DNA from 3 places in the Paenibacillus sp. FA6 genome. Region 1 is predicted to be linked to each of the others. Evidence: riboswitches for the same ligand, from Rfam matches in the RefSeq annotation. Region 1 holds a riboswitch; each other region holds the start of a gene.

Region 1 (4,188 bases):
ATTAATTGAGGATCTAGCAACGACTGCAATTCAGATCAATGAAACAGGGATTCGCCCCGGTGAAAGCCTAAATGAAGCACTTATTTCCGAGTTTGAAAGCAATCATTCCATCAATCTGGATGAGCACTATTATGTCATTCTCCCACCTTTTCAAATAGAAGGGTTACAAGATGCTTATGCAACCCGGGTTCCGGTAGATTTCCATAGTTACGATTCTAATCATGTATTAATGAGTAAAACAGAGATAAGAGAAATGTTACAAAAGGGTGGTTTCTTAGGATGAGGACCACAATCGTGTTCACTGGTGGGGGCTCCGCGGGTCATGTATCAGGCAATCTTGTATTGATACCTAAGTGTGTAGCAGAGAATTGGGACATCCATTATATAGGTTCTGAACAAGGGATTGAGAAAAAGCTCGTGTCTGACTACAAAGAAGTGACGTACCATGCCATTTCTACTGGCAAACTAAGGCGGTATTTCGCTTGGAAGAATGTGACCGACGTGTTCAACGTCATGAAAGGCATCTTTCAATCCTACAGACTCATCCGAACAATAAAACCAGATGTTGTTTTCTCTAAGGGTGGTTTTGTCTCTGTCCCCGTTGTGCTTGCGGCAAAACTCAATAAAGTGCCAATTATTATTCATGAACCAGATCTGAACCTCGGACTAGCCAATAAAATTTCACTTCCTTTTGCCACCCATATGACTACCACCTTTCTAGAAACGGCACAAAAGCATCCTTCCCCCAAAGCTGTTTATGTGGGTCACATCATGAAAGATGGCTTCAAATTAGCCGATAAACATCGTGGATTAGCCTTCTGCGGTTTCACTTATGAGAAGCCAGTTCTTCTTATTATGGGAGGTAGTCTCGGAGCACACAGCATTAACCAAATCGTAAAAGGTGTACTTTCAGAGTTAATAGATACATTTCAGGTTGTTCATATCTGCGGGGAGGGCAAGGTGGATCATTCCCTCTCTACGCATAATTACAGAGCTTATGAATTCGTCAAAAGTAGCGAATTACCGAATCTATTGGCTATGGCCGATGTCGTCGTGTCTCGTGCAGGCTCCAACTCCATTATGGAGCTACTTGCTTTGCACAAACCGATGTTATTGATACCGCATACGAATGGTGGGAGTCGATCTGGTCAACTTGCCCAGGCCCAGTATTTTCAACAAACTGGCTTTGCTGAGATGTTACTTCAAGAAGAAATGACCACTCAAGGCTTTATTAACGCGATTAGGATATTATATGAGAATCGCTATAAATACAGGGATACAATGAGACAGCATGAGAACGGCGGAGGAGCCGACAAAGTAATGGATTTAATCAGGAAAGCAAGCATATATGACTCAAGAGTCTCAAGGGAAGATTCGGTTTAGCTGGGTATGAGACTAGCATCTTGGTTACTCCTCTGTTTCATCGCTGTTGTCAGTATGTTGTTCTTCTTTGGCCTATCTTTACAGTCGTGAGAAGTCGGAAGATATAGTGGAATCGGTCAGGGAAATTAAATTAAGGGCACCCTTTTGGGTGCCCTTAATGGTTTGGCGCAAACGTTTAACGTGTCATCATCTTTTAACCAATTAAGTATTATCAATCATATAAATGAGTTGCACAAGATTACCTTCTACTTGATAAGTCATTACGAATATGTAGACTCCCTTATCTTCATTCGAAAGGTCTATTGTAACGTATCAGGGTTCTCCGCTCAAACATTTACATCAAACACGATCTCTTTCATCGTTTTATTGTTTCTAGCACCCGCTAAGTTAGGTATCACTTTATTCCCATCTAATCCTGTAACCAGGTTTTCCACTTCCACGATAGGTCCTTGTAGAGATCCCACTTCAACCACTTGGAGATCAGCCAATAAGTTGTCCAGTTTCGTTAAACCTTGTAGAGGAGAGAAATCAGTGATTTCGTTTCCCATGAACAGTTGACATTCCTCAGACTTTCTTCCTTTACAAGCATAAACGCAAGGAGTATGATAATCACTATTCTAATCCTTCGTAATCGTCTTAGAAGACCATTCAAATCACTTTTGATAAAGAAATGCTAACCTATACGTCTTTATCGCTTAATTCCCCCATGTGGGGAAACGGGGAAACCAAACGTAGCCATTACTGGCACACTGGGGTGAATCTCGATTCGAGTAGGGCGACTCTCACGCCCGAATCCGTCAGCTAACCTCGTAAGCGTATCGAGAGAGGCAACAAATTTCGTGTGCACACGGGTTTATTTAATGATCCCTTCGAAGCCTACGGAAGAGTTTCCTCTTCCGTAGGCTTCCTTTTTGTTGCCTATTCTGTACGATTACCAGGGACCTAAATAAGGTTGCTAATACCTTTTATGATATAAACAAAATTAAGGAGATATGTAATCTATGTTGGGTAAAAGTAAAATACGAGTCTGGCTAGAAGAACGGTCACCTGCTCAGGTTATAAGCGGCTATTATTTACTGGCAGTAACCATATCAATTCTATTATTCAGTATCCCAGGAGTGCATAGACTTGGAGTTAAAGTGACCTTTTTTGACACCGTCTTCACAGCTGTCAGTGTAGTAAGTGACACAGGCTTATCTGTATTTAATATTTCAGAGACCTATAGCGTATTTGGATATTTCGTCATTATGCTCGTATTGCAATTCGGGGGTATTGGCATTATGGCTATGAGCACATTCTTCTGGATGCTTTTGGGTCGAAAAATTGGATTGCGTGAACGCCGCTTGATCATGGTCGACAACAATCAGTTCGCATTATCAGGACTCGTTCAATTAGTTAAAGATATCCTGAAGATTATTCTCCTGACAGAGCTTATAGGAGCACTCATTTTTGGTTTTCATTTCTTGAAATATTATCCGACTTGGAAGGATGCATTCCTTCAAGGCTTGTTTGCATCAGTTAGTGCGACGACAAATGCTGGGATGGATATAACTGGAGAGTCCCTTTCACCTTATGCGGGCGATTACTTCGTGCAACTGGTAACTATTATATTAATTATTTTTGGTGCCATTGGATTTCCTGTATTAATTGAGGCGAAGGCATATTTATCCAGGAAAAAGATGAAGCTTGATCACCCTTTCCGCTTTTCATTATTCGCAAAGTTGACGACATCTACGTATGGAATTCTTCTTGTTATTGGGACAATCCTTATTCTGTTACTTGAATATCAACATGCTTTTAAGGGGATGACTTGGCATGAAAGCTTTTTCTATGCCTTCTTTCAAGCGACAACGACGAGAAGTGCCGGGCTTACTACAATGGATATCAACGAATTTTCAATGCCAACACTTTTGGTTATGAGTGTTTTCATGTTTATTGGAGGATCCCCCAATTCTGTAGGCGGGGGAATACGAACGACGACATTTGCTTTAAACATATTATTTATTTATCACTTTGCAAAAGGAAACCGTGAGATCAAGATCTTTAATCGAGAGCTACATCAAGATGATATTCTGAAATCACTGGCCATTACGCTATTAGCTATTGTCATGTGCTGTGTATCGGTTATAGCTATAAGCATTTCTGATAAAGAACAGCAGCTTATTGCTATATTTTTAGAAGTTTGTTCTGCCTTCGGTACAGTTGGCTTATCTATGGGAATTACCCCGGATCTCAGCATTGTTGCAAAATGCATTCTCATGGTTTTGATGTTCATAGGAAGAATCGGTTTAACTTCTTTCTTGTTTGTCATTGGCGGCCAGAAAAAGAACGCAAAGTTCCATTATCCAATAGAGAGGGTTATTACAGGTTAATCAAAACATTCAGAGGAGGAATGGGTTGTAGATTATTTAGAAAATGAGGCTTTGAAATTATACAAGCAGCCTAAACCCCCTTTATGAGAGGTTTAGACTGCTTTTCTCTTTATTTTCTAAGTCCCTACGCTGGCTCCGCCGCAATCAATTTCCGGTTTATAATCGTACTTCATATGCGATGTCACAAAAGAGCTACTTGGAATTGTTATATAGACGAAAAGCAAAGGAGGTGATTGCTTGGAAGAAGTGAGACCCAGCAACAGTGCCGCAGAGCAAATAGAGACCGCTGTTACACTTGTAAAGGCTGGAAATCATGAAGCTTATACATCTATCATTCTCAGATTTCAAAAGCCCATGTACATCTATTGCTATCATCTGCTCAAAGACCGGGAAGAGGCTCAGGATGCGGTTCAAGAGGTTTTTCTCAAAGCCT
Region 2 (4,188 bases), 200 kb from region 1:
GTTATTGGAAAAACCTACCATAAACCGATTGTTGTCAATCTCGTATCCAGCGCACTTGATGCGGATCGTATGGATTATTTGTTACGTGATGCATACTATACTGGTGTGAATTACGGTACAATCGATGTCGATCGAATTATACGAATGTTAAGACCTCATCAAGGACGAATCGTAGTGAAGGAATCAGGAATGCACGCCGTTGAAGATTATCTTATGGCAAGATACCAGATGTATTGGCAAGTGTATTTCCATCCTGTGACGCGTAGCTCAGAGATCATTCTTAGGCTTATATTTCAACGTGCTAAGGAGTTATATATTAGTGGGTATTATTTTGAATTTATGATGAAGCCATTGGTTAGTTTATTCAAAGATGAAGTGACTGTTGAGCAGTATTTGAAATTAGATGAGGCTCTTATTCAGACTGCATTTATGCAGTGGAGCACGGAGAAGGATCCCATACTTAGCGAGCTTTGTAGTCGATTCATGCATCGCAGACTGTATAAATATGTAGAGTTGGAGCCGCTGGATAGAGATATGATTCATGAGATTCGTGATCAGTTCTATCAAAGCGGACTGGATCCGAAATATGATCTAATTATTGATTCTCCAAGTGATCTTCCTTATGATGTATTTCACTCGGGTGATGAAGCTAGTCAGAAGCAAATCATACTACTAGATCGACAAGGAAAACTAATGGAAATATCTGAAGTGTCGGATATTGTACGGTCCATAAGTGGTCTCCAACGTGGTAAGTTCCGCCTATATTACCCTGAACAGAAGATCGAGGCTGCCTTATCGTCGTTTTCCCCTTCTGTTGCCCGTATTTTCAAAGATAATTGAGGTTCAGAACCAATAGCAGTATTTGTAAAAAAATAAAAGTGAGAGTTCAAAAAGGAGATTTTATAATGATGTTGTTCGACACACATACGCATCTAGACGCCCCACAATTCGACGAAGACCGTGAAGAGGTTATTGCACGGGCAGTTGAAGATGGCGTAGGCAAAATGATCAATATTGGCTTTAACAGGGAGACGATCCCGTCAACGATGGAATTGGCTGAGAAATATGATTTTATCTATGCGGCAGTAGGGTGGCATCCAGTAGATGCGATAACGATGAAAGAGGGAGATATGGAATGGATTGCCTCCCTTTGTAAACATGATAAAGTCGTAGCCATTGGCGAGATCGGATTGGACTATTATTGGGATACATCACCTAAGGATATACAACAACAGGTACTCCGCCAGCAAATTGGACTAGCTCGTGAATTAAAGATGCCGATTGTGATTCATAATCGAGATGCGCATGAAGATATCGTTAGAATTCTGCGCGAGGAAAAGGCAAGTGAGGTTGGGGGTGTAATGCACTCTTTTTCTGGTAGTTGGGAAACTGCAAAAATTTGTCTTGATATGGGATTTCATTTGTCATTTGGTGGTCCGATTACATTCAAGAATGCCAAACAACCAAAAGAGGTATTAGCCCAAGTGCCAATGGACCGATTATTGATCGAAACGGACGCCCCTTATCTTACCCCACATCCATTTCGCGGGAAGAGAAATGAGTCGGCTCATGTGAGACTAGTAGCTGAGGCAGCTGCTCAAATTAAAGGTGTTGAAATCGAGGAAATTGCTCAAATAACCACCAAAAATGCCCTGTATTTATTTGGTATATCGTGAAAGAGTGAGCAAACTAGCTGAAAGAGTGAGATCGGACGACTTAATCATGCCTTATCGTTGTGTAAAGAGCGAATATTACAAAAATTTAACCATTTATTCAGAAATTTGTGGTTGATTGATGCTTTACAACATGCATCGAAACGCGATATCATCTTTTCAGTGATATAAGCTGATCGCAAATCGATAGCTTATTATTTTCTTGAACCAGTCTCGCTAAATCTCCGGACGTTTGGAGAACGGGGGAACCAATATGACCCATCAAGATTGTACGTGGTAAAGGTCATATTTGATTTCTTTTATTGGGTCTTTGGGGTGAATTCAAGGGCAGTCGCCATGAGCGGTTGACCTAAGATCGGGCAACTCTCTTTTGCCCAAACCCGACAGCTAACCTCGTAAGCGCATATGAAGAGAGGCAAACTCGTGCATGTATTTCCATTATTCAGACATGGGAAAGCCACGAAAGAGTTCCTCTAACTCTTTCTTTAGGCTTCTTTTTTGAATAAAGACAAAATTGTCATCATATCCTTATTTATTAGGGGGTGACAATCATGACGAGCAGACCGGTACATGATGCAGGATAGATATTGTTTTAGTATCCTGAACAAATTTAATTATAGTCGCGTCAATTACACATATGGTTTTTTTCAGACGGCGAGGCTATGAAGGAGGATCGGAAAGTGGGCATTTTTAAAGAAGAAACCCATGATTCATCATCATCCAGCATGACTTACGCAACACGTTGGAAGCATGAAAGTTTAAGTAAGATCTCAGTTGCAGCTATTGCCCTTATAGCGATTACCCTGACCGTTCTATTGTTTGTCAGCATTCAAGAACGCAAACAAGTGTATTTAGTGATTGATGGACATGTGAGTGCTGTAGAAACCCATCATGCTATGTTACAGGAAATGCTGAATGAGCAAGCTGTTATGCTAAGACCGGAAGATAAGGTCTCCGTGTCATTGAACAGCTCGCTTAAAGACGGCGATAAAGTTCATATTCAACGTGCTGTCGAGATTAATGTAACAGCCGATGGTCAGTCGGTTACTCGGTTCATTACGCAAGGGACTGTTAAAGATGCTGTTAAGCAACTAGGCATTACTTTGGATGTACACGACAAAGTATTTCCCGAATTGAATACAAAGATCACAGATAAGTTGGACATTAAGGTTGTCCGGATAAACAAACAGATTGTAGAGCGTGTAGAAGCAATCCCCTTTCGAGTCATCAAGACTTCCGATCCAACGATTGTGAAAGGAAACGTCAAGGTGGTACAGAATGGACAGTCTGGGGCAATAGTCCAACAGATCGAGAAAATATATCAAGATGGACAATTTGTAACGATGAGCCTGGTTGGCCAAGTAGTAAAGAGCCAAGTACAGGATCAAATTGTTGCTGTAGGTACGAAGGTAGAGCAGCCCAAGCCGATCGTCTTAGCATCTACGGTGGCAAGTAATAAGACTAGCAAGAAGGCTAAGGTTACGAATGTAAGTAAAGAGAATAATCAAGCTAGCAAGGCTGGCGTTGATTTTAAGTATAAAAAGGTGCTTAAGAATGTGTCTATGACGGCGTACTCTTCAGAAGAACCAGGTATAGGAACACGAACTGCATCAGGCACACGTGTAACGGAAGGTCGTACGATTGCAGTGGATACTAGTGTCATTCCTATGGGATGGTGGGTATACATCGAAGGCATTGGCTTCCGGCGTGCAGAAGATACAGGTGGTGCGATCAAAGGCAACAAGATCGATGTATATTATGACTCATTGCAGAATGCTCGTAATTTCGGTCGTAAGAACGGAAGAACGATATATGTGATCGGGCCCGTTAAGCCTGAACTGAACTAAACTGTTTTACAACAGCTTTCTATTCCTATACTATTAAGGTCATAATGGAAGCCATACTAAAGAAGGGGATTAATCCTCTTCTTTTTGTTGTTGTGATACTAGCCCTGAAGGGAAGAATCGTTATGATCAAAGAAATCATTGTCGTGGAAGGTCGCGATGATACGACAGCAATTAAGAGGGCCGTAGAGGCGGATACGATCGAGACCGGTGGTTCTGCTATTAATGCACGTACGATACAGCGGATTGCATTAGCACAAGAGCGCAGAGGGGTTATTATATTCACTGACCCTGATCATGCAGGTGAACGGATTCGTAAGATCATATCCAACAAAGTAAAGGGCTGTAAGCATGCCTTCATTCCTGAAGCGGATGCGACGCGTAGAGGAGACGTTGGGGTGGAGAATGCATCACCTGAAGCGATCCGACATGCACTAGCTCGAGTACATACCTCTTATGAGGGTTCGCAGAGTATGATTGACATGGAGGATCTGATGCAAGCAGGGCTAATGGTTCACCCTGATGCATCTGCCCGCAGAATGGAAATGGGTAACATACTTGGAATTGGGTATTGTAATGGCAAGCAATTTCTGAAGCGTCTCGCTATATTTCAAATTACGCGTGATGAATTCGTTAGTGCCCTCACCCAAATTGAAGAGGGAGGTTAAGGA
Region 3 (4,188 bases), 260 kb from region 1:
TGGACTGGGAACAGAGCCATCTATAGCGGTTGGAAGTGGCGTGGTTATCCATGACCGAGAGAATCATCGAATTAATATACTGATTGGAGATAAGGAACTGGCCGTTGTGTCTTTAATCTAATAGAGAATGTTGCATGAAAGGCTATTTGAAAGAATACAATGATAAAAGTGCGTGTTCAAAATATACCTTTTTGGACTACCTCTACAAGGTACGGGGTTATCGTTAGATAACATGGGTATGGAAAGGTGGCAGCTTAAAGAGTGACGTATACAAAGGAAGAAGTGGACGTACATTTGAGTCAGCTTAAGGGCTGGGAGTTAGTTGAGGAGCGCTTTATAGAACGCAGATTCACTTTTTCAAGTTTTATGAAGGGAATTTCATTTGTAGATGAAGTAGCAACCATCTCTGAGGCCTTTAACCATCATCCTCTGATCACCATTGATTATCAGAATGTTATTCTCCGTCTCACTTCTTGGGATGAAGGATATCTAACTGCTGTAGACATGAAAGAGGCGAAGCAATATAATGAGGCCTTTGAAAAAATGTGTGCAAATGAGAGAAATCATGATGCAGGGATTGTGAAAAGTAGATAGAAAGTGAAGAGTAGCAAGATTTGACGCAGAACGGGTACCGTCCCAATAAGGAAGGTACCCGTTTTTGCATGTCAAAATATAAGAAAGTATAAGTTTCACTTGATACTCTAATTCTTATATTTCGGCAGAGACGGATACCGTCCTTCAAAAGGACAGCGTAGCCGTTTCAGCTTGTGTTATTTCTTTTGAGCTAACCACTGCGCGACATTAGCAATTTCTTCTTCTGCTAATGTATCTTTGAAGCCAGGCATAATTCCTTTACCTTTACTAACCAATGTGTATATTTCTTCAGGTGACATAGTGCTACCAATTGCTTGTAGGTTTGGACCTACTCCACCTTGTAGCTGATCACCGTGACAAGAAATACAACTTGCTTTAACTAGTATTTCGGCTGCTGAAGCATCCAATACAACTTCTGGCATACTAGGTTTTACAACCTTGTTTTCTTCCCCTTGACCAGGCAGTGTAAACATAAGCACGATGGCTAGAATACATGCAGTAAAGAAGAAACCACTCATGATATATTTCTTCATCTTGTTCACCCTTTCTTATGTAAGCTGATAATTTTATTATAACGGATGGGAAACGTACATCATACCTATTGTGCCAAAAAAGAAACGAAAAATCCAGTATATATTATATAAAGGGCGTTAAGGAGTGCTATTTATCATAGAAATCGGAAGGTTGTCTTAAAACCATGCAAAAAAAAGGCTTCATACCATCCGGAGTGAGTCGTTCATAAGTATCCGTAATTTCAAACCCTGCTTTGAGGTATACCTGGATGGCGCGCTTGTTCCAGGTTAGGACCTCTAAGTCAATTTCATCATGGGGGCTCCGACGTACTGCCTCACAAACAATGGATTGTACAACAACCTTTCCTAATCCCTGTCCGCATAAATCAGGTCGCATGCTGATACCAAGACGAGTTACGCCTTCTAACGGGAAGAACTGAGCAAATCCGCAGAGTTCCCCTTGTGCATTCGTCACAGAAGCATACTGTTCTTTACGAATGATGGGATCGCCAAATTCAATACCTAGTGCTTCCATTTGGTCCCATGGCATCCATCCGTAAATATCGTAGGGAGTGGGATAAGTCCATTCCGATATAGCGCGAGCATGGTCAATGTCCATGGGTGTGATGATCAAATCCGGGTGATTCATACATAGATTCCTTTCTGTAAGAGGTAGTTCAAACCTGACCTTTTGAACTACCACTATAATAGGGATGAAATGAAAGAGCCTGCAGTTGAGATTCTATTGAAATCTCAACTGCAGGCCCGTTAATAACAATTATTTAATTATCGAGTGCAGCAGATTCATATGTATTATCACTCATAATTCTTTTAGCGCCAACGTAACCGTTTGTATAATAGGCTTGGCTAAGTGAGTTAATAATGACACCTTTAGATGAAGACGCATGTGCAAACTTTCCATCACCTACGTATATTCCAACGTGCGATACAAGACCTTTTCCAGTAAAGTTAAAGAAGACAAGATCTCCTTCTCTTAAGTCCTTCTGTGCAATTGCTGTGCCCATACTAAATTGGGAACCTGATTGATGGGGTAATTCAACACCGAGCTTATCAAAAATATACATTGTAAATCCTGAGCAATCGAATCCATTGGTGCTTACTCCGCCACCTACATATTCAGTCCCGATCGTCGGATCGATAGCCTTGTCCAGCTTGGAATCTGCGAAAGCGCTTCCAGTTCCGAAGGACAACAATATTGTCATTCCTAGTGCTACTGATATTAATTTCTTCTTCAACAAGATAACTCCTTCCGGTGCCTGCGAGGTTAGCTTAAGGATTCGGTTGAAGGTTCCCTATGATCCCTCTGTTGCAAGATCAATTCACCCAAGACGGTTCCCCCACTTCCCGTTGTATCGGGAATTCGGCAGATATAGTTAACGTAAATGTTACAAAACTTATTACAAAGTTGTTACTATGTACTTACTTGAACTATTGTAGCAAAGGAATGGCGTTTTGGCAATTGTTTCTATCATATTTGAGGTATATTATTTAATTTTGTTGAAAAAGGAGACCTACGAAAGAGATGTCGACTCCTCGATAGGTCTTCCTAAGGTACTATTTATTGTATTGTTAATTGTAAGCAGCTGCTTGATATTTGGCAGTACTCATGACTCGTTTGGCACCAACATAGCGCTTGGCGTAGTAACTTTCGTTTAGAGAACTGATGATGACACCACGTGAAGTAGATGCATGAGCAAATTTTCCACTACCGACAAATACACCAACATGAGATACACCTTTTCCGGAAGTGTTGAAAAAGACTAGATCTCCAGGTCTCATCTCATTACGTGATACGGCTGTACCTGTTTTGAACTGTGCTGAAGACTGTCTTGGCAAGGTGATGCCTAATTTCGTGAAGACATACCGAGTGAAGCCAGAACAATCAAATCCGTTGGTGGATGTTCCACCAGTCTTATAACTAACTCCAATGGTACGGTCAATGACCGAATCCATGGTTGAGTCGGCGAATACGCTACCTGTTCCAATGGTAAATGCAAGAGCCATACTTAATACGCTAGCAGTTAACTTCTTGTTCAATTACGTTTTCCCCTTCCAATGCCTGCGAGGTTAGCTTAAGGATTCGGTTGAAGGTACCCTATGATCCCTCTGATTCAAGATCAATTCACCCATATAATTGGATCCCCCGCCCCCTGGTGCTTAGGAATTCGGCTGTATGATGCACCAATAAGTGACAATCGTCGATAACTAATAATATGAATAGGTTGTAAAGGTTACAAAGTTGTTACAAGTGATATCTTAACAGAGGATTTATACTTTGGCAAATTCCAATAACTCAATAAAGACAAGAAACCCCCGACCCTTTTGGTGAAAAGGACGGAGGCTTCTTATAACAAGCAATTATTAAGAGACATAAAGGAGAGTTATTATGACTTGTAAAATTTGGAGTGCCACAAATGATAATGAGAAGTGATATGCCACAATTTAAATAGACAAGCTATTAGTGGATAGGACTGTTGAAGTATGAGGGCGAGAAGCCCTGACCACACAAGTGAGAGACCAGTAAATAGGCAGAAGAGAAGTAAACTGAATACGCCCAAGATAAGGGATATGCCAATAACAGGAAGCGCATTGCGCAAACATATCAGGGCAGAGGAGAAGATGCCTGCTGACCCTATTTTTCCAAATTGCATGAAGAGGATGACCTGGTGTATGACATATCGGTATATGCCCCATCCCAGCACATAAGGAATAGCCTGAAGTAATATGGATGGTGACATAAAGCCGCTAATGGCTAACGTATAAAGCTTAGGGATTAACCAGTACGCGGGAAGAAGAACCAATAATGCCTCGCTCCAATAGAATAGCATCACTGGTTTGGCGTACAAAGCCATACCTTTGAAGAAGAAAAGCCCTGTCTCACCCTTTTGTTCTTGGTGAAGTCCATAGAATATGCCTGAATGAATGAAAGGGGTGAGAAGCATACGAAAGAGTAACATACCCAGTAGAATCCACATATAGTTGTGAACGGTTTGGCTATGTGTGAGATTCAATTGACCCTCAACATAGAATAAGATCTGACTTAATTCAGTGGGAGGTGGAT

What was found. A riboswitch is a leader RNA that binds a small molecule or an ion and turns the genes downstream of it on or off. The one in region 1 is predicted to bind cyclic di-AMP.
Region 2: linked by a shared signal. The riboswitch ahead of ACP8HI_RS22325 (ubiquitin-like domain-containing protein) and the one ahead of ACP8HI_RS23170 (TrkH family potassium uptake protein) in region 1 are both predicted to bind cyclic di-AMP.
Region 3: linked by a shared signal. The riboswitch ahead of ACP8HI_RS21990 (C40 family peptidase) and the one ahead of ACP8HI_RS23170 (TrkH family potassium uptake protein) in region 1 are both predicted to bind cyclic di-AMP.

What each region holds. Positions count from the first base shown of each region.
Region 1 is NZ_CP188820.1:5,104,791-5,108,978, reverse strand. It holds gene ACP8HI_RS23185 (SDR family NAD(P)-dependent oxidoreductase) at 1-283, shown strand, start outside; gene ACP8HI_RS23180 (undecaprenyldiphospho-muramoylpentapeptide beta-N-acetylglucosaminyltransferase) at 280-1,383, shown strand; gene ACP8HI_RS23175 (hypothetical protein) at 1,710-1,931, opposite strand; cyclic di-AMP (ydaO/yuaA leader) riboswitch at 2,066-2,215, shown strand; gene ACP8HI_RS23170 (TrkH family potassium uptake protein) at 2,385-3,755, shown strand; gene ACP8HI_RS23165 (RNA polymerase sigma factor) at 3,993-4,188, shown strand, end outside.
Region 2 is NZ_CP188820.1:4,907,886-4,912,073, reverse strand. It holds gene ACP8HI_RS22335 (HD domain-containing protein) at 1-840, shown strand, start outside; gene ACP8HI_RS22330 (TatD family hydrolase) at 906-1,676, shown strand; cyclic di-AMP (ydaO/yuaA leader) riboswitch at 1,878-2,090, shown strand; gene ACP8HI_RS22325 (ubiquitin-like domain-containing protein) at 2,354-3,520, shown strand; gene rnmV (ribonuclease M5) at 3,643-4,185, shown strand.
Region 3 is NZ_CP188820.1:4,840,043-4,844,230, reverse strand. It holds gene ACP8HI_RS22010 (hypothetical protein) at 1-121, shown strand, start outside; gene ACP8HI_RS22005 (4a-hydroxytetrahydrobiopterin dehydratase) at 262-594, shown strand; gene ACP8HI_RS22000 (c-type cytochrome) at 771-1,127, opposite strand; gene ACP8HI_RS21995 (GNAT family N-acetyltransferase) at 1,255-1,755, opposite strand; gene ACP8HI_RS21990 (C40 family peptidase) at 1,889-2,362, opposite strand; cyclic di-AMP (ydaO/yuaA leader) riboswitch at 2,366-2,503, opposite strand; gene ACP8HI_RS21985 (C40 family peptidase) at 2,697-3,164, opposite strand; cyclic di-AMP (ydaO/yuaA leader) riboswitch at 3,169-3,308, opposite strand; gene ACP8HI_RS21980 (hypothetical protein) at 3,512-4,188, opposite strand, start outside.